3 regions of the Neobacillus sp. D3-1R genome follow, and region 1 is predicted to be linked to each of the others. Evidence: a T-box and tRNA genes for the amino acid it is inferred to sense, from the RefSeq annotation. Region 1 holds a T-box; the other regions hold tRNA genes.

What was found. A T-box is a leader RNA that pairs with one kind of tRNA and senses whether it is charged. The one in region 1 lies ahead of leuS (leucine--tRNA ligase), so its partner is inferred to be a tRNA-Leu.
Region 2: it has a tRNA-Leu gene. The T-box ahead of leuS (leucine--tRNA ligase) is inferred to sense a tRNA for this amino acid. The anticodon was not compared.
Region 3: it has a tRNA-Leu gene. The T-box ahead of leuS (leucine--tRNA ligase) is inferred to sense a tRNA for this amino acid. The anticodon was not compared.

The regions. Positions count from the first base shown of each region.
Region 1 is NZ_CP197471.1:3,424,147-3,434,520, forward strand. It holds gene ACSBPO_RS17555 (putative polysaccharide biosynthesis protein) at 1-254, opposite strand, end outside; gene ACSBPO_RS17560 (NAD(P)/FAD-dependent oxidoreductase) at 399-1,655, shown strand; gene ACSBPO_RS17565 (sporulation protein Cse60) at 1,848-2,030, opposite strand; gene ACSBPO_RS17570 (IS1182 family transposase) at 2,304-3,761, shown strand; gene ACSBPO_RS17575 (FUSC family protein) at 3,896-4,930, opposite strand; gene ACSBPO_RS17580 (rhodanese-like domain-containing protein) at 5,431-5,736, opposite strand; gene leuS (leucine--tRNA ligase) at 5,810-8,221, opposite strand; T-box leader at 8,286-8,507, opposite strand; gene ACSBPO_RS17590 (GNAT family N-acetyltransferase) at 8,622-9,110, opposite strand; gene ACSBPO_RS17595 (hypothetical protein) at 9,175-9,675, opposite strand; gene ACSBPO_RS17600 (hypothetical protein) at 9,672-10,142, opposite strand; gene ACSBPO_RS17605 (cold-shock protein) at 10,264-10,374, opposite strand, start outside.
Region 2 is NZ_CP197471.1:965,455-975,828, reverse strand. It holds tRNA gene ACSBPO_RS04870 (tRNA-Gly) at 1-19, opposite strand, end outside; gene ACSBPO_RS04865 (methyl-accepting chemotaxis protein) at 265-2,238, shown strand; tRNA gene ACSBPO_RS04860 (tRNA-Leu) at 2,530-2,610, opposite strand; tRNA gene ACSBPO_RS04855 (tRNA-Leu) at 2,634-2,719, opposite strand; tRNA gene ACSBPO_RS04850 (tRNA-Cys) at 2,758-2,831, opposite strand; tRNA gene ACSBPO_RS04845 (tRNA-Gly) at 2,840-2,914, opposite strand; tRNA gene ACSBPO_RS04840 (tRNA-Gln) at 2,918-2,992, opposite strand; tRNA gene ACSBPO_RS04835 (tRNA-His) at 3,018-3,093, opposite strand; tRNA gene ACSBPO_RS04830 (tRNA-Trp) at 3,103-3,176, opposite strand; tRNA gene ACSBPO_RS04825 (tRNA-Tyr) at 3,244-3,327, opposite strand; tRNA gene ACSBPO_RS04820 (tRNA-Thr) at 3,344-3,416, opposite strand; tRNA gene ACSBPO_RS04815 (tRNA-Phe) at 3,454-3,526, opposite strand; tRNA gene ACSBPO_RS04810 (tRNA-Asp) at 3,563-3,639, opposite strand; tRNA gene ACSBPO_RS04805 (tRNA-Met) at 3,675-3,748, opposite strand; tRNA gene ACSBPO_RS04800 (tRNA-Val) at 3,804-3,879, opposite strand; tRNA gene ACSBPO_RS04795 (tRNA-Glu) at 3,886-3,960, opposite strand; tRNA gene ACSBPO_RS04790 (tRNA-Ser) at 3,977-4,068, opposite strand; tRNA gene ACSBPO_RS04785 (tRNA-Asn) at 4,077-4,151, opposite strand; rRNA gene rrf (5S ribosomal RNA) at 4,162-4,277, opposite strand; rRNA gene ACSBPO_RS04775 (23S ribosomal RNA) at 4,419-7,355, opposite strand; rRNA gene ACSBPO_RS04770 (16S ribosomal RNA) at 7,684-9,233, opposite strand; gene ACSBPO_RS04765 (nucleotidyltransferase-like protein) at 9,510-10,374, opposite strand, start outside.
Region 3 is NZ_CP197471.1:4,561,914-4,572,287, reverse strand. It holds rRNA gene ACSBPO_RS23005 (23S ribosomal RNA) at 1-1,378, opposite strand, end outside; rRNA gene ACSBPO_RS23000 (16S ribosomal RNA) at 1,624-3,173, opposite strand; tRNA gene ACSBPO_RS22995 (tRNA-Ala) at 3,338-3,413, opposite strand; tRNA gene ACSBPO_RS22990 (tRNA-Pro) at 3,438-3,514, opposite strand; tRNA gene ACSBPO_RS22985 (tRNA-Arg) at 3,521-3,597, opposite strand; tRNA gene ACSBPO_RS22980 (tRNA-Leu) at 3,658-3,746, opposite strand; tRNA gene ACSBPO_RS22975 (tRNA-Gly) at 3,754-3,828, opposite strand; tRNA gene ACSBPO_RS22970 (tRNA-Leu) at 3,863-3,947, opposite strand; tRNA gene ACSBPO_RS22965 (tRNA-Lys) at 4,009-4,084, opposite strand; tRNA gene ACSBPO_RS22960 (tRNA-Thr) at 4,126-4,201, opposite strand; tRNA gene ACSBPO_RS22955 (tRNA-Val) at 4,300-4,375, opposite strand; rRNA gene rrf (5S ribosomal RNA) at 4,386-4,501, opposite strand; rRNA gene ACSBPO_RS22945 (23S ribosomal RNA) at 4,618-7,554, opposite strand; rRNA gene ACSBPO_RS22940 (16S ribosomal RNA) at 7,800-9,349, opposite strand; gene lysS (lysine--tRNA ligase) at 9,935-10,374, opposite strand, start outside.

The DNA.
Region 1 (10,374 bases):
TTAAATAACTTTCGCCCAACGGCATATTCTTCTAGAGCATTGTATTTGGAAATGAATTTTGAAACAGCAAGAGGAATTCCAGCTGTAGCTATACTTATAAAAATGGTGTAAGGCACATAACTAAATTGATAAAGAGTTGTCCCATGGGCACCAACAATATGATAAAACGGAATAACATACAGTAAACCAAGTACTTTTGATATGAGGGTTCCTAAAGATAATATAAACGTCCCTCTTAATAGCTTTGATGACATATAATCCCACCTGAATTAAGGCTTTTTTTCACTATTAGTAGTTTACCTCTTCTTTTCAACGGATGCTACTTTTTTCGCATTCTTTTCTTGTTCATTAAAAATCGCTATAATAACAAGAATAGAATCGATAAAGTTGGTGAAGAAATGCAATACGATGTAATAGTGATTGGCGGAGGGCCATCAGGATTAATGGCTGCTATTGCAGCTGGCGAAAAAGGGGCAAAGGTCCTCTTAATTGATAAAGGGGATAAGCTCGGCAGGAAATTGGCTATTTCAGGAGGAGGTCGCTGTAATGTAACGAATCGTCTTCCGATTGATGACATAATTAAACATATTCCGGGTAATGGACGTTTTTTATACAGTGCTTTCTCCTTATTCAGTAATGAGGATATTATCGCTTTTTTTGAAAATCTCGGAATTAAACTGAAAGAAGAAGACCACGGGCGAATGTTTCCAGTAACCGATAAAGCACAATCTGTTGTCGATGCTTTATTGTCCCGTTTGGCTGAGTTGAATGTTAAAATCCTGACCAATTCACCTGTTGAAACAATCGAATATGAAAATGGTCGAGTAAAGGATGTTTTATTAAAACATGGTGAACGTTTTTCCACTCATTCTGTTGTCTTAGCCGTAGGCGGAAAATCTGTACCACATACCGGTTCAACAGGGGATGGTTACGCATGGGCTAAAAAGGCTGGTCATACCATAACGGATTTATTTCCGACCGAGGTACCTGTTACCTCCAATGAACCATTTATTAAAGAAAAAACGTTACAAGGACTATCCCTACAAAATGTTTCTTTAAGTGTATTAAATCCTAAAGGAAAACCTCTCATTACTCACAGAATGGATATGATTTTTACTCATTTCGGTGTTAGCGGTCCAGCTGTTCTTCGCTGCAGTCAATTTGTAGTAAAAGCCATGAAAAAGTGGGATTTAAAAGAAGTAACAATGAGCCTTGATGTTTTTCCTGATTTGTCAGAGGAAAATATTTTTCAAGACATAATGAAGTCTCTAAAAGAAGATCCGAAAAAAGCGATTAAGAATAGTTTAAAAGGCTTTTTACCAGAAAGGTATTTATCCTTTTTGTTTGATGTGAATGGGATTGACCCCTCCATGCAAGGCGCAAATGTATCGAATGATAAAATTCGCTCTTTAGCTAAGAGTTGCAAAAGCTTCACTTTTCAAGTAAATGGAACTTTGCCTATTGAAAAAGCCTTTGTTACCGGCGGTGGTGTTTCTGTAAAAGAAATTGACCCAAAAACGATGGAATCAAAAGTAATGAATGGTTTATTCTTCTGTGGAGAAATCTTAGATATTCACGGCTATACTGGAGGTTATAATATTACCTCTGCGCTCGTGACAGGAAGATTGGCAGGAATGAATGCAGCAAATAAATAGAAAAGCGCAAGCGCCTTGGGAAGCCCCGACAAGCAAATGTTCTCTCGTGTAAGAAGTCTGAACTTTGACTTCTTACACGAGAGGTTATTTGACCTCGAGGGGCTAGGCGCTGGAGCTAGACAATTTTCGAAGTCCCAAAAAGTTATACCTTTAACCTATTATAAAGGAGAAATCTTTATGATTTCTCCTTTTTTATGCCCGATATATAACCATTGCTGAAAAACAATAGATTTGCTCATCTTCTTCTTCCTGGATGGCTGCTACATTATATTTAATATCTAATAGCTTATCCTCATCAATCTTTTTTAGAAAAGTGTTCATATCAGACTCTAAATCTTTTTCATGTTCATGATCAAATACCTTAACCTGAATCAAAGTCCCTCTCCCCTTGCTTTCAAACCTTTTTATCTAGCTTTACCAATTTTTATAGAATTTATACTAAATATTCAGAATTTTATTTAGTAGGATTCCTTCAGGGGTTAATGGGTAAAGACAAGTTATTACCAAAAAAAGCTTAAGTCTTTGGCGAGGGCACTGAAAAAGTCTCTCAAATATTTTAAAAGTACCCCTTCCTTCAAATTTTTTTGAAGAAAGGGGTACTTTTTTGTCGTATAATTGATGTACTAATATAAAGCGGGTGTGTTATAGATGATTCCAAACCAACAGTCTTTGAGTTTTAGTCCATACATGGCACTTTACGATATTATCGTGCCAAAAGATAATATGCTTCGAAAAGTGAATGAACTCATTGATTTTTCCTTTGTGTATGAGGAACTCAAGGACAATTATTGTCACGATAATGGAAGAAATGCCATTCACCCAATACGTATGTTTAAATATCTATTTTTAAAATCTATACACGACTTATCGGATGTTGATATTGTAGAACGTTCAAAGTACGATATGTCGTTTAAATATTTTCTAGACATGTCTCCTGAAGAAGAAGTCATTGACCCGAGTTCTTTGACAAAATTTCGAAAAATACGTTTAAAAGATGTTAATCTTTTAGATTTACTTATTAATAAAACGGTAGAAATAGCGATTGAAAAGGAAATTATCAAAAGTAATTCTGTTATTGTGGATGCCACTCACTCGAAAGCTCGTTATAATCAAAAGTCTCCTAAAGAAATATTGATGGATAAATCAAAGCTTCTTCGAAAAGCAATCTATCAAATTGATGAAAGTATTAAGAATCAGTTTCCACCAAAATCCTCCACAGATGTATTAGAAGATGAAATCGAGTATTGCCAAAAGCTAATGGATGTAGCCAAAAATAATGAGGTAATCCGTGAATACCCAAAAGTGAAAGAAAAAATGAACTTACTAAAAGAAACCCTTGAAGATATGAATGAACAGCTTCAGATGTCCAATGATCCAGATGCGCGAGTGGGTCATAAGACAGCTGATTCTTCCTTTTTTGGCTATAAAACACATCTGGCAATGAGTGAAGAAAGGATTATCACTGCCGCAGTGATTACAACAGGCGAAAAGAATGATGGAAAACAATTAGAAACATTAGTCGAGAAAAGTAAAAAAGCTGGGATGGAAGTAAAAACGATAATCGGTGATACTGCTTATTCTGAAAAGGGAAATATCGAGTACGCAAATACAAATGAAATAAATTTAGTAGCTAAATTAAACCCTTCTGTTACTCAAGGATATCGTAAAAAAGAAGAAGAGTTTGAATTTAATAAAGACGCTGGGATGTACGTTTGTAAAGCTGGACATCTGGCAATAAGGAAAGCTAGACAAGGAAAAAAAGATGTAGCTGTCAATCAAGTAGACACTTATTATTTTGATGTAGAAAAATGTAGAGTTTGTCCATTTAAAGACGGATGTTATAAGGAAGGTGCTAAAAGTAAGAGTTACTCTGTAAGCATTAAATCAAATGTGCATACAGAACAAATAAAATTTCAAGAAAGCGACTATTTTAAAGAGAAATCGATGGAGCGATATAAAATAGAAGCTAAGAATAGCGAATTGAAACATAGACACGGGTATGATGTTGCAGATTCCTCGGGTCTAATTGGCATGCATTTGCAAGGGGCAATGGCTATCTTCACAGTGAATGTGAAAAGAATATTGACGCTAATGAACCAAAAATAGGGAATAGAATAACTACTCAAAACACAAAAAGACAGTTCGGAATCCAAAAAAATGGATGTGAACTGTCTTTTTTACTTTAATGGTTCAAGCACACTTTTGAAAAACGAAAGTTTTTCAGTGCCCTCGTCTTTGGCTTAAGCTTTTTTGGTTGTCTTTTTCAAATAATAGTCAATTAATTGATCGAGACGTTTTAATTGAAAGGCGTATTCAAAAATAGAAGAACCAATGACAACAAGTCTTAATTTTTGTCCACGGTCATCGCGATAAATATCCATTATCTGTTCTAAAAATAATCCACATTCACTGATAATACTTTCTGTTAATTCGTCTTCTTTTTTGATTTTTTGGTCAAATTTCAGAAGAATTAGTTCATGATATTTTGTGAGCTTCTCTAATTGGCGATCAAATAATTGGTTTTCCTCTTCATCATTTGCACTTTGAAAATAATGTTCTTCCACTACATCTAATACTTCAGAACCTTGCTGTAGCGTTTTGAGCATCTGTTTAAAAACAACTAGCTCCCTAACATCCTGAGGGTTTAATTTTGACATTTTCCCCCGCTCTTCATCTAAAATATTAAAAATTTCTTCTAATCGTTTAATATCCTCTTTTAATTTTTCAGTATCCTGTTGAAACGACTTTTCTGTCATTTCATTTGAAATAGCTGTACGCATCAGGAGCGACATTCTCTGAAAAACAACATGAACCTTTTCTTTATAGTTATTTTTATATTTTGGAGGCAAAATGAATAGATTCACGAGGAAAGCAGAAATCATTCCAACAAGGATAATTCCAAAACGATTTACAGCAAACGTAATATCCTCATGTGGAGGAGCCATCATAATCGCTAAAACTGTCACTAATGTTAATGAAATGGAGCTCTCCATCTTCATTTTCATACAAATCATAATGACAACAATCATCACAATCCCAATAGTAAAAGGATCTCTTCCGATAAAATAAATCATAAAAAGAGCAATTGCTGCTCCTAGTGTATTCGTCTTTAATTGATCGAGTACCTGCTTCCATGAGCGGTAAATAGAAGGTTGAACCGTAAAAATCGCCGCAACACCTGCAAATACAGCAGGCTCAAGGTTAAAAATAGTACATATAAATAATGACAATGCAACGGAAATACCCGTCTTTAATATACGTGGACCTAATGTCAAAAAGGGCACCTCCTTGGAGAGAATTCTATACTAGTTTACTTTATTTTGAGATAGATTTCATTTTTTAAATTGGAGAGAGTGGATGAAAAACCCCGATTCGAGTGGAATCGGGGTGAGATTTTTTATGATTTGAACATAAACGAAATGCTCTTTTGAGAAAATTGGGTCGAAAATTATTAATTCTTTGGAAAAACATAAATTTTAGCTTATATTATCTAAAAAGTAATGATATATTAGCAACTTTTTTAGATATATGCTCGAGATTCCGAGACTTATGCTCGGATTTTCGAAACTTATGCTCGACTTTTCGAAACATATGCTCGAGTTTCCGAGACTTATGCTCGACTTTTCGAAACATATGCTCGACTTCTTAAATTTATGCTCGACTTTCCAAGACTTATGCTCGACTTTTCGAAACATATGCTCGACTCTCCGAAACTTATGCTCGACTTCTTAAATTTATGCTCGACTTTCCATAACGAGACTGATACTCCAGCAGACTACTTCGTTTCTCCAGACCAGTTCATCATGCCACCGACCATATTACGAACTTTATAACCTTGCTCTTGCAAATAGTGACAAACGTTTCCGCTGCGATTACCTGAGCGGCAAATCATGATATATTCTTTATCCTTGTCTAATTGGTGCAAGTTTTCAGGGATGGTGCCCATACGGATATGCTTGGCTCCAGGAATCATTCCAGTTGCTACCTCTTCGTCTTCACGTACATCGATTAGATCTAGCTTTTCGCCAGATTCAAGTTTTTTCTTTAATTCTTCAGTAGTAATGGTTTTTAATTCTTCCATGATTAAACACTCCTTTTCAGTTTTAAAAAGGCTGGCTACAAGCGCCAGCCTAATATTTGGCATTTCACACTACTTAGTTTGCCACAATATTTACAAGTTTACCAGGAACTGCAATTACTTTACGTACCGTTTTTCCTTCAATTTGATCTTTGATTTCTTCCATAGCAATTTGTTCAAGCGCTTCTTTTGTAGCGTCATTGGCAACCATCAATTTAGCTTTTACTTTGCCATTAACTTGAACAACAATTTCTACTTCATCGTCCACAAGTTTCGCTTCATCAAATGCAGGCCAAGCTTCGTAAGTAATGGTTCCTGAGTGGCCTAATTTCTCCCAAAGTTCCTCTGCAAGGTGAGGAGCAATTGGAGATAGAAGTTTAACAAAGCCTTCCATAAAGCTCTTAGGTAGAACGGTTGCTTTATAGGATTCATTGATAAACACCATTAATTGAGAAATAGCGGTATTAAAGCGAATTCCTTCAATATCATCCGTTACCTTTTTCACTGTTTGATGGTAAATTTTTTCAAGATTTGATGCATCTCCACCATCTTGAATTTTAGGATTCAATTGCCCATTTTCTTCTACAAATAAGCGCCAAATACGATCTAAGAATCGACGAGATCCATCTAAGCCTGTTGTAGACCAAGCAATGGATGCCTCTAAAGGACCCATGAACATTTCATATAGACGTAGGGTATCTGCTCCATGACTTTCCACAATATGATCCGGATTCACAACATTCCCTTTTGACTTACTCATTTTTTCGTTATTTTCCCCTAGAATCATTCCTTGGTTAAATAGTTTTTGGAATGGCTCTTTTGTTGAAACTACCCCTAAGTCATAAAGAACTTTATGCCAGAAACGAGCATATAGTAAGTGAAGTACGGCATGCTCAGCACCACCGATATAAATATCAACTGGAAGCCACTCTTTTACTTTTTCTGGATCTGCAAGGACTTGTTCATTTTTAGGATCAATATAACGGATATAGTACCAAGAGCTACCCGCCCATTGTGGCATCGTGTTTGTTTCACGGCGACCTTTTTTACCGGTTACAGGATCCACGACATTTAACCATTCCGTGATATTAGCAAGTGGTGATTCCCCAGTTCCAGATGGCTTGATTTCTTTTGTTACTGGTAGCATTAATGGAAGTTCTTCTTCTGGAACAGCTGACATGGTGCCATCTTCCCAATGAATGATTGGAATCGGTTCACCCCAATAACGCTGACGGCTGAATAACCAATCACGTAAACGATAGGTAATCTTTTTCGTTCCGATTCCCTTTTCCCCTAACCAAGAAATCATTTGTGAAATAGCTTCTTCTTTATTTAGACCATTTAAGAATTCTGAATTAATATGTTCTCCATCACCAGTGTATGCTTCTTTTTCAATATCCCCACCAGCAACTACCGCTTTAATTGGTAGCTCAAACTTTTTAGCAAATTCATAATCACGCTCATCATGGGCTGGAACTGCCATGATTGCCCCGGTTCCATAACTCATTAATACATAGTCTGCAATCCAGATTGGCATCTTTTCACCGTTAGTTGGGTTTACAGCATATGCACCAGTGAAAACACCTGTTTTATCTTTTGCTAAATCAGTTCTTTCAAGATCACTCTTACTCTTGATTTGATCTAAATAAGCTGTAACTGCGTCCTTTTGATCAGCAGAAGTAATTTTTTCTACAAAAGGGTGCTCAGGAGCTAATACCGCATATGTGGCACCGAATAAAGTATCTGGGCGAGTCGTGAATACCGTAAATCTTTCATCGTGACCATCAATTTCAAAGGTTACTTCCGCTCCTTCAGAACGGCCGATCCAGTTGCGTTGCATATCCTTTAAGCTTTCTGGCCAATCTAATTCATCAAGGTCATCAATTAGACGGTCCGCGTAAGCCGTGATTTTTAACATCCATTGCTTCATTGGACGACGTTCTACTGGATGTCCTCCACGTTCACTTTTTCCATCAATGACTTCTTCGTTTGCTAAAACGGTTCCAAGCGCTGGACACCAGTTTACCGCTACTTCATCAATATAAGCTAATCCCTTCTTATAAAGCTGAATAAAGATCCATTGTGTCCACTTATAATAATCTGGATCTGTTGTGTTAATTTCACGATCCCAATCATAAGAAAAACCTAATGATTTAATCTGGCGGCGGAAGGTATTAATATTTTTTTCAGTAAATTCTGCAGGGTCATTCCCAGTATCAATCGCGTATTGTTCGGCTGGAAGGCCAAATGCATCCCAACCCATTGGATGAAGAACATTATAACCTTGCATTCTCTTCATTCGAGAAAGAATGTCCGTTGCTGTATAGCCTTCAGGATGCCCTACATGTAATCCTGCCCCAGATGGATATGGAAACATATCTAATGCGTAAAACTTACGCTTTCCTTTTTCATCACTCGTTTTAAAGGTTTTATTTTCTTCCCAGTATTGTTGCCACTTCTTTTCAATTTGTTGATGATTGAAACTCATTTGTGATCCTCCTACTCTTATTGACTAACTTAATTTTTCCAAATAAAAAACCTCTCATCCCTATAAAAGGGACGAGAGGATATTATGTATCTCCCGCGGTACCACCCACATTAGTGCAAAATGCACTCGCTTCATTCAACCTTAACGCGGCATACGGCAAGTACTACTGTTCATTCACACTTGCAACTCAAAAGGCGAGTTCATGATGTGCTTGGTTGACTTTCACCGACCGTCAACTCTCTAATTCAAGCTATGCACCATTACTATTCCTTATCATAGTTGATATCATTATTTTACCATATTGTAGACGATTTTTATTTTTTATGCAAGAATGTTTCTTTTAAAAGTTTAGTATGCAGTATATGCAAATGCTTCTCCATTGATACTCTTAATGACAGATTTATTTAAGATTTCCAAACATAATGAACGTAATCTGGACATGGATATCTAGGTCTTGCAAGAACCCATTATGTTCTAACACCTTTTGAGATCCGATCTTGTTATATGTGGTTTTGGCATGAATTTCAGATACATTCAGGCTAGGAGCTTTTTCTAACATAAGTTTCAATGCTTTTGTGGCAATTCCCTTTTTTAAAAATGTTTCTCTTATTCGATATCCGATAAACCCAATATTCTTTTCCCGATTAATATCGACTAAATTGATTCTGCCCACAATAGTGTTTAATTCATTTTTGATTAAGTAAAAGAATGATGTTTCATCTTCTTGTTCCTGTAATAAATCTACTAAAATGCTTTTAAAATGCTCAAAAACATAGTAGTTGTCTCCCCTGCTAGGCACTTGGGTTTCAAAAAATGCCCGATTTACCGTTTCAAATTCAAATAAAGCTCCTGTATCTTTTTCCTGTAATCTTTCAATTTTAATAAACATCGATTAATCCTCACAGTGTTAAAAACTTCCAATCTTCTTTATTATGCAAAAAAATAGAGCTATTTTAAATAGCCCTATTCCTACTTTTTTTAATTTTAAGATGCAAAAAAATCAAAATCATTTGTACTGTCATATAAATCGGAAAAGACCACCGTAAGGAGTAACCCTTGTCATAGTGAAACAAACCTATATTTAAACCAACCCATTCTAATAAAACAGAAAAACCAGACCAAACAACCAAATAAGGGATAGTAGTAAAATCATGAATTTTCAATTTCGAATATAGATATACAAAAAAATAAGCATAAGGTCCGTTCATAATATAGGATAATAAGTCCATAAATTGAAACTTAGAATTATCGTTTACATCATAATAGTCCCAAGGAATAACACTAAGGGTGTGGTCAAAAAAGGTGACAAAGAAGACGCCAAATAAATAATAGACGAGCCCTTCTACAAAAGAAAAAAGTTTAGGCGTTATGAGTATTAATGTATTTAGTGCAATTAACGATATGATGATAAACCATTCATTTGTATCAAAAGATTTTTCATAAATAATGATCATGAGCCTAGCCCCTTTTCACCAGCATATATAACAGCCTTAGAAAGACCTAAGCCAATTAATAAAAATAAGGTATGAGTTGCCGCTGAGAAAAAATAATTCCATTCTATATATGTAATTAGATCAAAAAAAGTACATAGTACCTCGATTACCTGTACGAAGATGAAAGAGAGTATGAAAAGAAATAGTTTATTTTTTAACGTAATGACATAAAAAAATGCATTAATAAAGATTAATATGATAACAGGCATAATCACATCTCTATATAAAAGAATAGCTATAAATAAAAAATGATCCTCTGTTATTTTTAACCAATTTAAATTTAAAGACACAATCGTTAAATAATTGGTTGTTAAAAAATTGACTACTAAGAAGACAAGTGAATTTTGTATGAGTGTTAATGACTTTTTTTGAAAATAAAATATCATTGTAAACAAAAGTGTTAGAACAAAAAACAATGGTAATCCCATAATATCCATCCTTATTTTGCTACTATAAGCCGTAATATTCCAAATTAAGACCATGAATATACCAAAAAAGACAATAATAAAAACAGGCCCCAAATCTTTGGGCCTGTTTATCGTTGGTTTATTAAGCTTTGTGAACGTTTGTTGCTTGTGGACCACGTTGTCCATTTTCAATGTCAAAAGTCACTTCTTGTCCTTCGTCAAGTGACTTGAACCCTTCACCTTGAATGGCTGA
Region 2 (10,374 bases), 2.2 Mb from region 1:
ACCATTAAACTACACCCGCAAAAATACAGTCAAAATTTGTCGAATGAACAATAATTATTTTACATAAGTTATTAGACAATGTCAACCTAAGTAGAAGTGATTAAAAATCTATTTTTAAAGAAAATACATTACATATTCAGTAATTAGTATAAAAATATAACATTTTTTACAAAATTGTACAAAATATCATTGTGTAGGTCTTAATACCTAGTTATAATAAAATATGTCGTTTTTTGTCTCATCTATAAAATTGGGAGGTTAATTGTGAAGAAAAAGATAAAATATCAAATTCTTGTACCATTTTTAGCTATTATACTTATTTCTATCATTCTTATTTCTTACATAAGCTACGGATTATCTGTATCGATTATGTCAAAAGAATTGATTAACAGTGTTAAAAACCAAAATCAGCAAACGAATGCCTCTTTTGAACAGTTTTTTAACAGTGCAACTCAAACCTTGGAAGTAGTTAGAAACTCTTCTGAAATAAAGAATTATGAAAGTGATCGACCTGCTTTAATTGATTACATGCGTACCTTAAAATCAGCAAACTCTTCACTTACAGATATTTATATGGGTACTGATAAGGGTGAAATGATCATTGCAGATTGGGAGGTACCTTCTGACTATGATCCACGAACAAGGACTTGGTATGGAGATGCGGTAAAAAATAGAGGAAAAGTTATTTGGACAGAACCCTATGTTGATGCTGAAACAAAAGATGTTGTCGTAACTGTTGCTAAAACAATGGAAAAAGATAATCAGGTAATTAGAGTTGTCGCTATTGATTTATCCATTACACAATTAGTAGCTTCCCTAAAAGCCATGGAAGATGCTAGCTCCACTGAGATGTCTTTAATTGATGAAAACGGACAAGTCTTATACCATACCAATAAAAAACTTATTGGATCTAATATTAAAGATGAAAGCTTCTTTTCACAGATACATAATTTAAAGACTGTTGGAAACTTTAACTTTAAATATGAAGGTGAAGAAAAATCAATGATAGTGGTAAAAAATCCAACTACTCATTGGGCAATCACTGGCAGTATTAACATTTCAGATTTAAATAAGAAATCATCTAAAATTGTATTCCCATTAGCTGTTACTAGTATTATTTTATTAATCTTAAGTATCCTTGCTAGTATCGTCTTATCTAGAAAAATTTCGAGACCATTAAACGACCTTTCCAAAACTGCGAAAGAAATTGAGAATGGGAATTTAACCATTCGTTCAACTATAACAAGAAAGGACGAAATTGGATCTCTTACAAACAGCTTTAATCATATGATATCTGAGCTGCATTCGACTATAGTCGAGGTCGCAACTATTTCGAAGCAGGTCAAATCAGCCTCTAATATATTATCTCAAAGTGCAGATGAAAGCGCTGTTACTTCAGATGAAGTTTCTCAAGCCATGCAAGAAATTTCAGTTGGAACAATGAACCAATCTGAGCTTATTGAAAAATGTTTAATATCCATCCAAAATCTAGGCGATCAATTTGATTATTTAGACCAACAAATGAAACATATGATGGAGAACTCAGAATTAATGATTAATACTTCGGAAAAAGGTTTACATGTTCTTGATCATTTAAGAACAAATTCTACACAAACAAATGAAAAAATAAATACGATGGTTAAAGCTATTCACATGCTTGATAATCGCTCTAAAAATATCAGTACAATTATAAATACCATTTCGCAAATTTCTAATCAAACCAATTTATTAGCTTTAAATGCGGCAATTGAGGCTGCTCGTGCAGGGGAAGCAGGTAAGGGATTTGCGGTTGTAGCAGGAGAAGTAAGATCTTTAGCTGAACAAACAGGAATATCCTTACAAGATATAGAAAAGTTGATTTTTGAAATGCAAGAAGAAATGGGCGTCACCATTCAACAAATTGAGGAAACACATACTGTTACTGAACTTCAACAAGAAGGTGTAAATAATACGGAAACAGTTTTTCATGAGATTACAAAAGATATTAAGAATAATTATGAAATTATAAAGAATGTCCATGATCAAATGGATGTCATGATTTCTAATAAAGATTTAGTTATACAAACTTTTGAATCCATAAGTGCAATTTCTCAAGAAACTGCCAGTGGTGCTGAAGAAGTTGCTGCCTCAATAGAAGAACAAACTGCATCTGTACAAAACTTGGCAGCTCTAAGTATCCACCTAGAAGAACAAGCAAATCTATTAAAAGCACGCTGTGATGTATTTCATTTAGACTAAAAGATAATGAAAATATTCAGTGATAATGGTCAATACCTTGGGTAATCAGGGTATTGGTTTTATTTTTCTATTATCATGTGAAAGAAAGACTCATATTTGTAATTCAACCATTTACTGCACCTTTTTTTACATTTAGCCATGCAACTGTATATGGCTAAACGTATGACAGAGATCTAACCCTATTATATTTGCTTGTTTACCAGGTAAGAGTCGTAATTTAGATAAATAAAAAACGCTTCTTACAAAGTGTAAGAAACGTTGTTCAAAAAGTTTATTTAACTAATGTAATGATACCGGTGGTCGGGGTCGAACCGACACTCCAGAGGAACACGATTTTGAGTCGTGCGCGTCTGCCAATTCCGCCACACCGGCGCGGTTAAATAATAGTTTTGTAATGCCGAGGACCGGAATCGAACCGGTACGGTAGTCACCTACCGCAGGATTTTAAGTCCTGTGCGTCTGCCAGTTCCGCCACCCCGGCAAAATATAAAAGTGCCCCAATCCAACTCATTTAAGAAATGGAGGCGGCAACCGGATTCGAACCGGTGGTAAAGGTTTTGCAGACCTCTGCCTTACCACTTGGCTATGCCGCCAAAATAATTGGAGCGGAAGACGGGATTCGAACCCGCGACCCCCACCTTGGCAAGGTGGTGTTCTACCACTGAACTACTTCCGCAAATGGCTGGGCTAGCTGGATTTGAACCAACGCATGTCGCAGTCAAAGTGCGATGCCTTACCGCTTGGCTATAGCCCAATTATTTTATATTTTTAAATAAATATGGGGCGATCGAGGGGAATCGAACCCCCGAGTGCCAGAGCCACAATCTGGTGCGTTAACCACTTCGCCACGACCGCCATATTATTTGGCAGGGGTAGTAGGAATCGAACCCACACCAAAGGTTTTGGAGACCTTCGTTCTACCTTTAAACTATACCCCTATTATAAATTACTTATTTTCCATAGTGCAATTTAAGGATATCTATTTTCGCTATCGCGAAAAAGATTTGGTGGAGGGGGACGGATTCGAACCGCCGAACCCAAGGGAGCGGATTTACAGTCCGCCGCGTTTAGCCACTTCGCTACCCCTCCATTTAATTTTAAACAGTGCCGGCGAGAGGACTTGAACCCCCAACCTACTGATTACAAGTCAGTTGCTCTACCAATTGAGCTACACCGGCATGTAAGGAGACTTTTACACTTAGAAAAAAATCAAGGTGGCTCAGGACGGAATCGAACCGCCGACACAAGGATTTTCAGTCCTTTGCTCTACCGACTGAGCTACTGAGCCATAATTTGTTTTATTATTAAATTATTAAAATATAAATGGCGGTCCGGACGGGACTCGAACCCGCGACCTCCTGCGTGACAGGCAGGCATTCTAACCAACTGAACTACCGGACCAAAATTATTTTCAAGCTATGCTTGAAAATAACTAATTGCGGGGGCAGGATTTGAACCTGCGACCTTCGGGTTATGAGCCCGACGAGCTACCGGGCTGCTCCACCCCGCGACAATATTAAATCTACCTTATTAACTTTTCTATGTTCATATAGCATAGAGTAATATGGTGGAGGATGACGGGATCGAACCGCCGACCCTCTGCTTGTAAGGCAGATGCTCTCCCAGCTGAGCTAATCCTCCATTTATTGGTGACCCATACGGGATTCGAACCCGTGTTACCGCCGTGAAAGGGCGGTGTCTTAACCGCTTGACCAATGGGCCATATTAAATATTATAATGGCGGAGAGCAAGGGATTTGAACCCTTGAGACAGGGTTACCCGCCTACACGATTTCCAATCGTGCTCCTTCGGCCACTCGGACAGCTCTCCAAAAAATATGGCTCCGCAGGTAGGACTCGAACCTACGACCGTTCGGTTAACAGCCGAATGCTCTACCACTGAGCTACTGCGGAACAATGTTATGCCTGGCGACGTCCTACTCTCACAGGAGGAATCCTCCAACTACCATCGGCGCTGAGAAGCTTAACTTCCGTGTTCGGTATGGGAACGGGTGTGACCTTCTCGCCATCGCCACCAGACTTTTTTCAGTGACACTATTTTATTATAATGTTTTCCTGAAAAATTTCAAGAGGAAATTTAAAACTTTTTGTTCCCTCAAAACTAGATAATGTATTAGAAGAAGTAAAAACGAGTTTGCCTTATTTGGATATCCAAATATTTTGGTTAAGTCCTCGAACGATTAGTATCAGTCAGCTCCACACGTCACCGCGCTTCCACCTCTGACCTATCAACCTGATCATCTTTCAGGGTTCTTACTAGCTTACGCTATGGGAAATCTCATCTTGAGGGGGGCTTCATGCTTAGATGCTTTCAGCACTTATCCCGTCCGCACATAGCTACCCAGCGATGCCTTTGGCAAGACAACTGGTACACCAGCGGTGCGTCCATCCCGGTCCTCTCGTACTAAGGACAGCTCCTCTCAAATTTCCTACGCCCACGACGGATAGGGACCGAACTGTCTCACGACGTTCTGAACCCAGCTCGCGTACCGCTTTAATGGGCGAACAGCCCAACCCTTGGGACCGACTACAGCCCCAGGATGCGATGAGCCGACATCGAGGTGCCAAACCTCCCCGTCGATGTGGACTCTTGGGGGAGATAAGCCTGTTATCCCCGGGGTAGCTTTTATCCGTTGAGCGATGGCCCTTCCATGCGGAACCACCGGATCACTAAGCCCGACTTTCGTCCCTGCTCGACTTGTAGGTCTCGCAGTCAAGCTCCCTTGTGCCTTTACACTCTACGAATGATTTCCAACCATTCTGAGGGAACCTTTGGGCGCCTCCGTTACTCTTTAGGAGGCGACCGCCCCAGTCAAACTGCCCACCTGACACTGTCTCCCACCCCGATAGAGGGGTGCGGGTTAGAATTTCAATACAGCCAGGGTAGTATCCCACCGACGCCTCCACCGAAGCTGGCGCTCCGGCTTCTCAGGCTCCTACCTATCCTGTACAAGCTGTACCAAAATTCAATATCAGGCTACAGTAAAGCTCCACGGGGTCTTTCCGTCCTGTCGCGGGTAACCTGCATCTTCACAGGTACTATAATTTCACCGAGTCTCTCGTTGAGACAGTGCCCAGATCGTTACGCCTTTCGTGCGGGTCGGAACTTACCCGACAAGGAATTTCGCTACCTTAGGACCGTTATAGTTACGGCCGCCGTTTACTGGGGCTTCGATTCAGAGCTTCGCTTGCGCTAACCCCTCCTCTTAACCTTCCAGCACCGGGCAGGCGTCAGCCCCTATACTTCGCCTTACGGCTTCGCAGAGACCTGTGTTTTTGCTAAACAGTCGCCTGGGCCTATTCACTGCGGCTTTTCGAGGCTATTCACCCCAAAAAGCACCCCTTCTCCCGAAGTTACGGGGTCATTTTGCCGAGTTCCTTAACGAGAGTTCTCTCGCACACCTTAGGATTCTCTCCTCGCCTACCTGTGTCGGTTTGCGGTACGGGCACCTTTTATCTCGCTAGAGGCTTTTCTTGGCAGCGTGGAATCAGGAACTTCGGTACTATATTTCCCTCGCTATCACAGCTCAGCCTTCACGGTAACGGGATTTGCCTCGTTACCAGCCTAACTGCTTAGACGCACATATCCAACAGTGCGCTTACCCTATCCTTCTGCGTCCCCCCATTGCTCAAACGATAAAGAGGTGGTACAGGAATATCAACCTGTTATCCATCGCCTACGCCTTTCGGCCTCGGCTTAGGTCCCGACTAACCCTGAGCGGACGAGCCTTCCTCAGGAAACCTTAGGCATACGGTGGATGGGATTCTCACCCATCTTTCGCTACTCATACCGGCATTCTCACTTCTAAGCGCTCCACCAGTCCTTACGGTCTAGCTTCAACGCCCTTAGAACGCTCTCCTACCACTGACACCATACGGTGTCAATCCACAGCTTCGGTGTTACGTTTAGCCCCGGTACATTTTCGGCGCAGAGTCACTCGACCAGTGAGCTATTACGCACTCTTTAAATGGTGGCTGCTTCTAAGCCAACATCCTGGTTGTCTAAGCAACTCCACATCCTTTTCCACTTAACGTAAACTTTGGGACCTTAGCTGGTGGTCTGGGCTGTTTCCCTTTTGACTACGGATCTTATCACTCGCAGTCTGACTCCCACGGATAAGTCTTTGGCATTCGGAGTTTGTCTGAATTCGGTAACCCGATGAGGGCCCCTAGTCCAAACAGTGCTCTACCTCCAAGACTCTTACTACGTGAGGCTAGCCCTAAAGCTATTTCGGAGAGAACCAGCTATCTCCAAGTTCGATTGGAATTTCTCCGCTACCCACACCTCATCCCCGCACTTTTCAACGTGCGTGGGTTCGGGCCTCCATCCAGTGTTACCTGGACTTCACCCTGGACATGGGTAGATCACCTGGTTTCGGGTCTACGACCACATACTCATTCGCCCTATTCAGACTCGCTTTCGCTGCGGCTCCGTCTTATCAACTTAACCTTGCATGTAATCGTAACTCGCCGGTTCATTCTACAAAAGGCACGCTATCACCCATTAACGGGCTCTAACTACTTGTAGGCACACGGTTTCAGGATCTTTTTCACTCCCCTTCCGGGGTGCTTTTCACCTTTCCCTCACGGTACTGGTTCACTATCGGTCACTAGGGAGTATTTAGCCTTGGGAGATGGTCCTCCCTGCTTCCGACCGGATTTCTCGTGTCCGGCCGTACTCAGGATCCACTCAGGAGGGAACGAAGTTTCGACTACAGGGTTTTTACCTTCTCTGACCGATCTTTCCAGATCTGTTCATCTACCCCGTTCCTTTGTAACTCCATGTTGAGTGTCCTACAACCCCAAGAGGCAAGCCTCTTGGTTTGGGCTATGTCCCGTTTCGCTCGCCGCTACTCAGGGAATCGCGTTTGCTTTCTCTTCCTCCGGGTACTTAGATGTTTCAGTTCCCCGGGTATGCCATCAGTACCCTATGTATTCAGATAAAGATACTACTCCATTACGAGCAGTGGGTTTCCCCATTCGGAAATCTCCGGATCAAAGCTTACTTACAGCTCCCCGGAGCATATCGGCGTTAGTCCCGTCCTTCATCGGCTCCTAGTGCCAAGGCATCCACCGTGCGCCCTTATTAACTTAACCTAAAGGTTAATTCTCTTACTATAAAATAAGAGAGAAACTAAAATGGCAATTACTCGGTTTTCACTTGGTTTCTTCTATACGATTATCTAGTTTTCAAGGAACAAGACTACGAATTTCAATCACATCGTGATGATCTTCCTAGCTTAACTTCATGCTGCCTTGCGACATAGCGAAGCGAAGGAGCAAAAAAAATTGGAGATAACAATCTATTTAAATGAGATTGCTCTCTCAAAACTAAACACCAAACGATTAACACCAAAGATTTAAATGTTTTTTTGTGACCAATAATAAAAATATTCATTTTTACTCGGTCACTTATATTCCTTAGAAAGGAGGTGATCCAGCCGCACCTTCCGATACGGCTACCTTGTTACGACTTCACCCCAATCATCTGTCCCACCTTAGGCGGCTGGCTCCTTACGGTTACCCCACCGACTTCGGGTGTTACAAACTCTCGTGGTGTGACGGGCGGTGTGTACAAGGCCCGGGAACGTATTCACCGCGGCATGCTGATCCGCGATTACTAGCGATTCCAGCTTCATGCAGGCGAGTTGCAGCCTGCAATCCGAACTGAGAATGGTTTTATGGGATTCGCTTAACCTCGCGGTCTTGCAGCCCTTTGTACCATCCATTGTAGCACGTGTGTAGCCCAGGTCATAAGGGGCATGATGATTTGACGTCATCCCCACCTTCCTCCGGTTTGTCACCGGCAGTCACCTTAGAGTGCCCAACTGAATGCTGGCAACTAAGATCAAGGGTTGCGCTCGTTGCGGGACTTAACCCAACATCTCACGACACGAGCTGACGACAACCATGCACCACCTGTCACTCTGTCCCCCGAAGGGGAAAGCCCTATCTCTAGGGTTGTCAGAGGATGTCAAGACCTGGTAAGGTTCTTCGCGTTGCTTCGAATTAAACCACATGCTCCACCGCTTGTGCGGGCCCCCGTCAATTCCTTTGAGTTTCAGTCTTGCGACCGTACTCCCCAGGCGGAGTGCTTAATGCGTTAGCTGCAGCACTAAAGGGCGGAAACCCTCTAACACTTAGCACTCATCGTTTACGGCGTGGACTACCAGGGTATCTAATCCTGTTTGCTCCCCACGCTTTCGCGCCTCAGCGTCAGTTACAGACCAGAAAGTCGCCTTCGCCACTGGTGTTCCTCCACATCTCTACGCATTTCACCGCTACACGTGGAATTCCACTTTCCTCTTCTGTACTCAAGTCCCCCAGTTTCCAATGACCCTCCACGGTTGAGCCGTGGGCTTTCACATCAGACTTAAAGGACCGCCTGCGCGCGCTTTACGCCCAATAATTCCGGACAACGCTTGCCACCTACGTATTACCGCGGCTGCTGGCACGTAGTTAGCCGTGGCTTTCTGGTTAGGTACCGTCAAGGTACCGGCAGTTACTCCGGTACTTGTTCTTCCCTAACAACAGAGCTTTACGACCCGAAGGCCTTCATCGCTCACGCGGCGTTGCTCCGTCAGACTTTCGTCCATTGCGGAAGATTCCCTACTGCTGCCTCCCGTAGGAGTCTGGGCCGTGTCTCAGTCCCAGTGTGGCCGATCACCCTCTCAGGTCGGCTACGCATCGTTGCCTTGGTGAGCCGTTACCTCACCAACTAGCTAATGCGCCGCGGGCCCATCTGTAAGTGACAGCCGAAACCGTCTTTCAGCTTTTCCTCATGTGAGGAAAAGGATTATCCGGTATTAGCTCCGGTTTCCCGAAGTTATCCCAGTCTTACAGGCAGGTTGCCCACGTGTTACTCACCCGTCCGCCGCTAACCTTTAGGAGCAAGCTCCTAAAGATTCGCTCGACTTGCATGTATTAGGCACGCCGCCAGCGTTCGTCCTGAGCCAGGATCAAACTCTCCAATAAAGAGTTGATATAGCTCATAAAGTTTACTCTGGCTTTTTTAAAACTTCTATAATAGAAGCCTTACTTTTGTTAATGTTTGGTTGTTTAGTTTTCAAAGAGCAATTTTTATCACTTCGCTCAGAAGCGACTTTTATAATATATCATGTTGTTTTTTTTATGTCAACCACTTTTTAAAACTTAATCCGTCAACTACGATAACGATTATTTCGTTTTTCGCAGCGACGGATATTAATATAACAAGGATTCATTTAAAGGTCAATAGTTTATAATACTTTTTTAAGATAATTTTTCTTTCACCTTATAATATCTATGGTAAATTCCTTGTCCCTTTGTTTCAACACTTACCACTCTGATAAAATTCTTATCAATTAAGTACTCTAACAAAACCTCAAGATCAACCGAATAGGAAGATAACTCGTCATGTTCCATCATTTCTTGAAATGACCAATATTCTTGAGTTATTAAAATATCCATTAAATGTGAGATTCCAATCACGGTTCGTGAGTGAATAAGAAACTCACTAGCTAGGAAAAGAAGCTCTAAACGTTTGTCTAATGACTCTGAACTATTAACTAATTCTTCATATAACTTAAAGATTTCAGGTTCAATTTGTTTGACTTGCTGCCAAACGGTGACCTCAGGATGGAATCCATTTTCTATGACAGCTAATCTCGCCAAGTGGTGCAGTGAATGAACAACATGATTAAAAGCATCTAATGATTGATGGTTTTCAAAAAACGTTTTTCCATCCACATACCGTCTTATTAACTTAGCAAATTCTAGTCCCATTTTTAACTTTCTTCCATAGAAAGGAAATTCTCTTAATTCTGTTTTTAAATTCTCCATATATTCATTACGATCGAACAAGATTTTTCCATTTAAAAGCCAATCAAAAATCTTTCGATTAGAACCTAATAATATCCATTCCCTTAACTGTGATTCAGATACAATATGCATGGCTGCCTTTTTATCATCAGAGCTATAATGTTTCACAAACCAAGGATGCTCCGCTTCTTTTAAGATAATTAACAATATAGCATCAAAATTATCTGTGTAGTTTTTCATAAATCCTTTTTCTATTATTTGAACACCTAATGTATTAGGATGACTTGCTCTTTCTTGATAAATCGGCCTTAGAATG
Region 3 (10,374 bases), 1.1 Mb from region 1:
CGGACGAGCCTTCCTCAGGAAACCTTAGGCATACGGTGGATGGGATTCTCACCCATCTTTCGCTACTCATACCGGCATTCTCACTTCTAAGCGCTCCACCAGTCCTTACGGTCTAGCTTCAACGCCCTTAGAACGCTCTCCTACCACTGACACCATACGGTGTCAATCCACAGCTTCGGTGTTACGTTTAGCCCCGGTACATTTTCGGCGCAGAGTCACTCGACCAGTGAGCTATTACGCACTCTTTAAATGGTGGCTGCTTCTAAGCCAACATCCTGGTTGTCTAAGCAACTCCACATCCTTTTCCACTTAACGTAAACTTTGGGACCTTAGCTGGTGGTCTGGGCTGTTTCCCTTTTGACTACGGATCTTATCACTCGCAGTCTGACTCCCACGGATAAGTCTTTGGCATTCGGAGTTTGTCTGAATTCGGTAACCCGATGAGGGCCCCTAGTCCAAACAGTGCTCTACCTCCAAGACTCTTACTACGTGAGGCTAGCCCTAAAGCTATTTCGGAGAGAACCAGCTATCTCCAAGTTCGATTGGAATTTCTCCGCTACCCACACCTCATCCCCGCACTTTTCAACGTGCGTGGGTTCGGGCCTCCATCCAGTGTTACCTGGACTTCACCCTGGACATGGGTAGATCACCTGGTTTCGGGTCTACGACCACATACTCATTCGCCCTATTCAGACTCGCTTTCGCTGCGGCTCCGTCTTTTCAACTTAACCTTGCATGTAATCGTAACTCGCCGGTTCATTCTACAAAAGGCACGCTATCACCCATTAACGGGCTCTAACTACTTGTAGGCACACGGTTTCAGGATCTTTTTCACTCCCCTTCCGGGGTGCTTTTCACCTTTCCCTCACGGTACTGGTTCACTATCGGTCACTAGGGAGTATTTAGCCTTGGGAGATGGTCCTCCCTGCTTCCGACCGGATTTCTCGTGTCCGGCCGTACTCAGGATCCACTCAGGAGGGAACGAAGTTTCGACTACAGGGTTTTTACCTTCTCTGACCGATCTTTCCAGATCTGTTCATCTACCCCGTTCCTTTGTAACTCCATGTTGAGTGTCCTACAACCCCAAGAGGCAAGCCTCTTGGTTTGGGCTATGTCCCGTTTCGCTCGCCGCTACTCAGGGAATCGCGTTTGCTTTCTCTTCCTCCGGGTACTTAGATGTTTCAGTTCCCCGGGTATGCCATCAGTACCCTATGTATTCAGGTAAAGATACTACTCCATTACGAGCAGTGGGTTCCCCCATTCGGAAATCTCCGGATCAAAGCTTACTTACAGCTCCCCGGAGCATATCGGCGTTAGTCCCGTCCTTCATCGGCTCCTAGTGCCAAGGCATCCACCGTGCGCCCTTATTAACTTAACCTAAAGGTTAATTCTCTTACTTAATATAAGAGACAAACTAAAACGGCAATCTTACTCGGTTTTTACTTGGTTTCTTCTATACGATTATCTAGTTTTCAAGGAACAAAAATAGCAATATCCTTTGCTATTAAGTAGCAATAGCAATATATTGCCACAAGAGAGATTGCTCTCTCAAAACTAAACACCAAACAATTAACACCAAAGATTTTAATGTTTTTGTGACCGATGGTCACTTATATTCCTTAGAAAGGAGGTGATCCAGCCGCACCTTCCGATACGGCTACCTTGTTACGACTTCACCCCAATCATCTGTCCCACCTTAGGCGGCTGGCTCCTTACGGTTACCCCACCGACTTCGGGTGTTACAAACTCTCGTGGTGTGACGGGCGGTGTGTACAAGGCCCGGGAACGTATTCACCGCGGCATGCTGATCCGCGATTACTAGCGATTCCAGCTTCATGCAGGCGAGTTGCAGCCTGCAATCCGAACTGAGAATGGTTTTATGGGATTCGCTTAACCTCGCGGTCTTGCAGCCCTTTGTACCATCCATTGTAGCACGTGTGTAGCCCAGGTCATAAGGGGCATGATGATTTGACGTCATCCCCACCTTCCTCCGGTTTGTCACCGGCAGTCACCTTAGAGTGCCCAACTAAATGCTGGCAACTAAGATCAAGGGTTGCGCTCGTTGCGGGACTTAACCCAACATCTCACGACACGAGCTGACGACAACCATGCACCACCTGTCACTCTGTCCCCCGAAGGGGAAAGCCCTATCTCTAGGGTTGTCAGAGGATGTCAAGACCTGGTAAGGTTCTTCGCGTTGCTTCGAATTAAACCACATGCTCCACCGCTTGTGCGGGCCCCCGTCAATTCCTTTGAGTTTCAGTCTTGCGACCGTACTCCCCAGGCGGAGTGCTTAATGCGTTAGCTGCAGCACTAAAGGGCGGAAACCCTCTAACACTTAGCACTCATCGTTTACGGCGTGGACTACCAGGGTATCTAATCCTGTTTGCTCCCCACGCTTTCGCGCCTCAGCGTCAGTTACAGACCAGAAAGTCGCCTTCGCCACTGGTGTTCCTCCACATCTCTACGCATTTCACCGCTACACGTGGAATTCCACTTTCCTCTTCTGTACTCAAGTCCCCCAGTTTCCAATGACCCTCCACGGTTGAGCCGTGGGCTTTCACATCAGACTTAAAGGACCGCCTGCGCGCGCTTTACGCCCAATAATTCCGGACAACGCTTGCCACCTACGTATTACCGCGGCTGCTGGCACGTAGTTAGCCGTGGCTTTCTGGTTAGGTACCGTCAAGGTACCGGCAGTTACTCCGGTACTTGTTCTTCCCTAACAACAGAGCTTTACGACCCGAAGGCCTTCATCGCTCACGCGGCGTTGCTCCGTCAGACTTTCGTCCATTGCGGAAGATTCCCTACTGCTGCCTCCCGTAGGAGTCTGGGCCGTGTCTCAGTCCCAGTGTGGCCGATCACCCTCTCAGGTCGGCTACGCATCGTCGCCTTGGTGAGCCGTTACCTCACCAACTAGCTAATGCGCCGCGGGCCCATCTGTAAGTGACAGCCGAAACCGTCTTTCAGCTTTCCCTCATGAGAGAGAAAGGATTATCCGGTATTAGCTCCGGTTTCCCGAAGTTATCCCAGTCTTACAGGTAGGTTGCCCACGTGTTACTCACCCGTCCGCCGCTAACCTTCAGGAGCAAGCTCCTAAAGATTCGCTCGACTTGCATGTATTAGGCACGCCGCCAGCGTTCGTCCTGAGCCAGGATCAAACTCTCCAATAAAGTGTTTGATATAGCTCATAAAGTTTACTCTGGCTTTTTTTAAAACTTCTATAATAGAAGCCTTACCTTTGTTAATGTTTGGTTGTTTAGTTTTCAAAGAACAATGTTTTCAGAGACAACTTTTATATAATATCAATATTATCAATAGTTGTCAATAAGTTTTTTGGTGGAGTCTAGGGGGATCGAACCCCTGACCTCCTGCGTGCAAGGCAGGCGCTCTCCCAGCTGAGCTAAGACCCCAGGAAATTAATATGATTAAATTAATGGTCGGGAAGACAGGATTCGAACCTGCGACCCCTTGGTCCCAAACCAAGTGCTCTACCAAGCTGAGCTACTTCCCGTTCATATGGCGCGCCCGAAAGGAGTCGAACCCATAACCTTCTGATCCGTAGTCAGACGCTCTATCCAATTGAGCTACGGGCGCATTTTATTCTTATCTTTAAGTTATCAAAAATATCTTGGTTTTTTTCTGTCGAAAAAAACTTGGTGCCGAGGACCGGAATCGAACCGGTACGGTAGTCACCTACCGCAGGATTTTAAGTCCTGTGCGTCTGCCAGTTCCGCCACCCCGGCACTACTTTGGAGCGGAAGACGGGATTCGAACCCGCGACCCCCACCTTGGCAAGGTGGTGTTCTACCACTGAACTACTTCCGCATCTTATGGTATATTTCTTTTGTATTGAAAAACATGGTGCGGGTGAAGGGAGTCGAACCCCCACGCCTTGCGGCGCCAGATCCTAAGTCTGGTGCGTCTGCCAATTCCGCCACACCCGCATATGATAGTTTATTTTACTGTCGTAAAAAAACTAGTTCTTTTTACTTTCGTAAAAAAACTTGGTGAGCCATGAAGGACTCGAACCTTCGACCCTCTGATTAAAAGTCAGATGCTCTACCGACTGAGCTAATGGCTCACAGAATTCCGATTGAGTACATAGCTCGTTCGAAAAAAAAGTGGTGCCGGCGAGAGGACTTGAACCCCCAACCTACTGATTACAAGTCAGTTGCTCTACCAATTGAGCTACACCGGCATAAAAAAGTAAATTTATAATATATAAATTTTAAGGATAGATCTTTTTACTATCGCAAAAAATTAAAGAAAGTTCTTTTCGCTATCGCGAAAAAACTTTGGTGGAGGATGACGGGATCGAACCGCCGACCCTCTGCTTGTAAGGCAGATGCTCTCCCAGCTGAGCTAATCCTCCATATTTTTAAGCCTGGCGACGTCCTACTCTCACAGGAGGAATCCTCCAACTACCATCGGCGCTGAGAAGCTTAACTTCCGTGTTCGGTATGGGAACGGGTGTGACCTTCTCGCCATCGCCACCAGACTATTTTGTTGAGGTAAACTCTTTTCACTTACGTGAAAAAGTCTTATTCCCTCAAAACTAGATAATGTATTAGAAGAAGTAAAAACAAGTTTGCCTTATTTGGATATCCAAATGTTTTGGTTAAGTCCTCGAACGATTAGTATCAGTCAGCTCCACACGTCACCGCGCTTCCACCTCTGACCTATCAACCTGATCATCTTTCAGGGTTCTTACTAGCTTACGCTATGGGAAATCTCATCTTGAGGGGGGCTTCATGCTTAGATGCTTTCAGCACTTATCCCGTCCGCACATAGCTACCCAGCGATGCCTTTGGCAAGACAACTGGTACACCAGCGGTGCGTCCATCCCGGTCCTCTCGTACTAAGGACAGCTCCTCTCAAATTTCCTACGCCCACGACGGATAGGGACCGAACTGTCTCACGACGTTCTGAACCCAGCTCGCGTACCGCTTTAATGGGCGAACAGCCCAACCCTTGGGACCGACTACAGCCCCAGGATGCGATGAGCCGACATCGAGGTGCCAAACCTCCCCGTCGATGTGGACTCTTGGGGGAGATAAGCCTGTTATCCCCGGGGTAGCTTTTATCCGTTGAGCGATGGCCCTTCCATGCGGAACCACCGGATCACTAAGCCCGACTTTCGTCCCTGCTCGACTTGTAGGTCTCGCAGTCAAGCTCCCTTGTGCCTTTACACTCTACGAATGATTTCCAACCATTCTGAGGGAACCTTTGGGCGCCTCCGTTACTCTTTAGGAGGCGACCGCCCCAGTCAAACTGCCCACCTGACACTGTCTCCCACCCCGATAGAGGGGTGCGGGTTAGAATTTCAATACAGCCAGGGTAGTATCCCACCGACGCCTCCACCGAAGCTGGCGCTCCGGCTTCTCAGGCTCCTACCTATCCTGTACAAGCTGTACCAAAATTCAATATCAGGCTACAGTAAAGCTCCACGGGGTCTTTCCGTCCTGTCGCGGGTAACCTGCATCTTCACAGGTACTATAATTTCACCGAGTCTCTCGTTGAGACAGTGCCCAGATCGTTACGCCTTTCGTGCGGGTCGGAACTTACCCGACAAGGAATTTCGCTACCTTAGGACCGTTATAGTTACGGCCGCCGTTTACTGGGGCTTCGATTCAGAGCTTCGCTTGCGCTAACCCCTCCTCTTAACCTTCCAGCACCGGGCAGGCGTCAGCCCCTATACTTCGCCTTACGGCTTCGCAGAGACCTGTGTTTTTGCTAAACAGTCGCCTGGGCCTATTCACTGCGGCTTTTCGAGGCTATTCACCCCAAAAAGCACCCCTTCTCCCGAAGTTACGGGGTCATTTTGCCGAGTTCCTTAACGAGAGTTCTCTCGCACACCTTAGGATTCTCTCCTCGCCTACCTGTGTCGGTTTGCGGTACGGGCACCTTTTATCTCGCTAGAGGCTTTTCTTGGCAGCGTGGAATCAGGAACTTCGGTACTATATTTCCCTCGCTATCACAGCTCAGCCTTCACGGTAACGGGATTTGCCTCGTTACCAGCCTAACTGCTTAGACGCACATATCCAACAGTGCGCTTACCCTATCCTTCTGCGTCCCCCCATTGCTCAAACGATAAAGAGGTGGTACAGGAATATCAACCTGTTATCCATCGCCTACGCCTTTCGGCCTCGGCTTAGGTCCCGACTAACCCTGAGCGGACGAGCCTTCCTCAGGAAACCTTAGGCATACGGTGGATGGGATTCTCACCCATCTTTCGCTACTCATACCGGCATTCTCACTTCTAAGCGCTCCACCAGTCCTTACGGTCTAGCTTCAACGCCCTTAGAACGCTCTCCTACCACTGACACCATACGGTGTCAATCCACAGCTTCGGTGTTACGTTTAGCCCCGGTACATTTTCGGCGCAGAGTCACTCGACCAGTGAGCTATTACGCACTCTTTAAATGGTGGCTGCTTCTAAGCCAACATCCTGGTTGTCTAAGCAACTCCACATCCTTTTCCACTTAACGTAAACTTTGGGACCTTAGCTGGTGGTCTGGGCTGTTTCCCTTTTGACTACGGATCTTATCACTCGCAGTCTGACTCCCACGGATAAGTCTTTGGCATTCGGAGTTTGTCTGAATTCGGTAACCCGATGAGGGCCCCTAGTCCAAACAGTGCTCTACCTCCAAGACTCTTACTACGTGAGGCTAGCCCTAAAGCTATTTCGGAGAGAACCAGCTATCTCCAAGTTCGATTGGAATTTCTCCGCTACCCACACCTCATCCCCGCACTTTTCAACGTGCGTGGGTTCGGGCCTCCATCCAGTGTTACCTGGACTTCACCCTGGACATGGGTAGATCACCTGGTTTCGGGTCTACGACCACATACTCATTCGCCCTATTCAGACTCGCTTTCGCTGCGGCTCCGTCTTTTCAACTTAACCTTGCATGTAATCGTAACTCGCCGGTTCATTCTACAAAAGGCACGCTATCACCCATTAACGGGCTCTAACTACTTGTAGGCACACGGTTTCAGGATCTTTTTCACTCCCCTTCCGGGGTGCTTTTCACCTTTCCCTCACGGTACTGGTTCACTATCGGTCACTAGGGAGTATTTAGCCTTGGGAGATGGTCCTCCCTGCTTCCGACCGGATTTCTCGTGTCCGGCCGTACTCAGGATCCACTCAGGAGGGAACGAAGTTTCGACTACAGGGTTTTTACCTTCTCTGACCGATCTTTCCAGATCTGTTCATCTACCCCGTTCCTTTGTAACTCCATGTTGAGTGTCCTACAACCCCAAGAGGCAAGCCTCTTGGTTTGGGCTATGTCCCGTTTCGCTCGCCGCTACTCAGGGAATCGCGTTTGCTTTCTCTTCCTCCGGGTACTTAGATGTTTCAGTTCCCCGGGTATGCCATCAGTACCCTATGTATTCAGGTAAAGATACTACTCCATTACGAGCAGTGGGTTCCCCCATTCGGAAATCTCCGGATCAAAGCTTACTTACAGCTCCCCGGAGCATATCGGCGTTAGTCCCGTCCTTCATCGGCTCCTAGTGCCAAGGCATCCACCGTGCGCCCTTATTAACTTAACCTAAAGGTTAATTCTCTTACTTAATATAAGAGACAAACTAAAACGGCAATCTTACTCGGTTTTTACTTGGTTTCTTCTATACGATTATCTAGTTTTCAAGGAACAAAAATAGCAATATCCTTTGCTATTAAGTAGCAATAGCAATATATTGCCACAAGAGAGATTGCTCTCTCAAAACTAAACACCAAACAATTAACACCAAAGATTTTAATGTTTTTGTGACCGATGGTCACTTATATTCCTTAGAAAGGAGGTGATCCAGCCGCACCTTCCGATACGGCTACCTTGTTACGACTTCACCCCAATCATCTGTCCCACCTTAGGCGGCTGGCTCCTTACGGTTACCCCACCGACTTCGGGTGTTACAAACTCTCGTGGTGTGACGGGCGGTGTGTACAAGGCCCGGGAACGTATTCACCGCGGCATGCTGATCCGCGATTACTAGCGATTCCAGCTTCATGCAGGCGAGTTGCAGCCTGCAATCCGAACTGAGAATGGTTTTATGGGATTCGCTTAACCTCGCGGTCTTGCAGCCCTTTGTACCATCCATTGTAGCACGTGTGTAGCCCAGGTCATAAGGGGCATGATGATTTGACGTCATCCCCACCTTCCTCCGGTTTGTCACCGGCAGTCACCTTAGAGTGCCCAACTAAATGCTGGCAACTAAGATCAAGGGTTGCGCTCGTTGCGGGACTTAACCCAACATCTCACGACACGAGCTGACGACAACCATGCACCACCTGTCACTCTGTCCCCCGAAGGGGAAAGCCCTATCTCTAGGGTTGTCAGAGGATGTCAAGACCTGGTAAGGTTCTTCGCGTTGCTTCGAATTAAACCACATGCTCCACCGCTTGTGCGGGCCCCCGTCAATTCCTTTGAGTTTCAGTCTTGCGACCGTACTCCCCAGGCGGAGTGCTTAATGCGTTAGCTGCAGCACTAAAGGGCGGAAACCCTCTAACACTTAGCACTCATCGTTTACGGCGTGGACTACCAGGGTATCTAATCCTGTTTGCTCCCCACGCTTTCGCGCCTCAGCGTCAGTTACAGACCAGAAAGTCGCCTTCGCCACTGGTGTTCCTCCACATCTCTACGCATTTCACCGCTACACGTGGAATTCCACTTTCCTCTTCTGTACTCAAGTCCCCCAGTTTCCAATGACCCTCCACGGTTGAGCCGTGGGCTTTCACATCAGACTTAAAGGACCGCCTGCGCGCGCTTTACGCCCAATAATTCCGGACAACGCTTGCCACCTACGTATTACCGCGGCTGCTGGCACGTAGTTAGCCGTGGCTTTCTGGTTAGGTACCGTCAAGGTACCGGCAGTTACTCCGGTACTTGTTCTTCCCTAACAACAGAGCTTTACGACCCGAAGGCCTTCATCGCTCACGCGGCGTTGCTCCGTCAGACTTTCGTCCATTGCGGAAGATTCCCTACTGCTGCCTCCCGTAGGAGTCTGGGCCGTGTCTCAGTCCCAGTGTGGCCGATCACCCTCTCAGGTCGGCTACGCATCGTCGCCTTGGTGAGCCGTTACCTCACCAACTAGCTAATGCGCCGCGGGCCCATCTGTAAGTGACAGCCGAAACCGTCTTTCAGCTTTCCCTCATGAGAGAGAAAGGATTATCCGGTATTAGCTCCGGTTTCCCGAAGTTATCCCAGTCTTACAGGTAGGTTGCCCACGTGTTACTCACCCGTCCGCCGCTAACCTTCAGGAGCAAGCTCCTAAAGATTCGCTCGACTTGCATGTATTAGGCACGCCGCCAGCGTTCGTCCTGAGCCAGGATCAAACTCTCCAATAAAGTGTTTGATATAGCTCATAAAGTTTACTCTGGCTTTTTTTAAAACTTCTATAATAGAAGCCTTACCTTTGTTAATGTTTGGTTGTTTAGTTTTCAAAGAACAATTTGTTAATCGCCCATAAGCGACTTTTTAATATTAGCAGAAACGTTTTTTTTAGTCAAGAACTTTTTATCATCTTTTCTTTCAAACCGTTTGTGCTGTTGTCTCGCAACAACGAATATAAATATACCATCAATATATTATCATTGCAATAACTTTTTTTCTTTTTTATACCTTTTAAATTCCCCCAGACACTTTAAAGACAAAACATTGCAGGTCAGAGGTAATTTTAAAAGTAATTTTAATATAATTATCTTCTTGTATAAAAGCTGTTTCCGTATAGATTGTGGTTTTCGTAAAAATCCCTAAAGACGGATTTTTACAGGCACTCTTACTTAGTGCTCAGCTCTTTTCTTAAGTTTCATATGAGTTTAACACCCAAATTGTGAATCGGCTATTTTATTTGTAAGAAAGAGCAACAAAGTTTCAGAAAAGAGCCTATATAAAAAAGGCAAAAGCCATTAAAGTGGCTTTTGCCTTATATCTTAACGATGACGCATTAACGGGAATAATAGTACATCTCTAATAGATGGAGAATCGGTCAATAGCATAACTAATCGGTCGATACCAATTCCTAGACCACCTGTTGGCGGCATTCCGTACTCTAATGCCTCTACAAAGTCCTCATCCATCATATGAGCTTCATCATTACCTTGTTCACGTTCTTTAAGCTGATCCTCAAATCGCTCACGTTGATCAATAGGATCATTTAATTCTGTGAATGCATTTGCATATTCACGAGCAACAATAAATAATTCGAATCGATCAGTAAAACGTGGGTCCTCAGGATTCTTTTTAGCCAGCGGAGAGATTTCTACTGGATGACCAGTAATAAACGTAGGCTGGATTAAATGTTGTTCTACTTTTTGTTCAAAGAATTCATTAACAATATGTCCATAAAGCATTGTGTCTTTAATTTCTACAC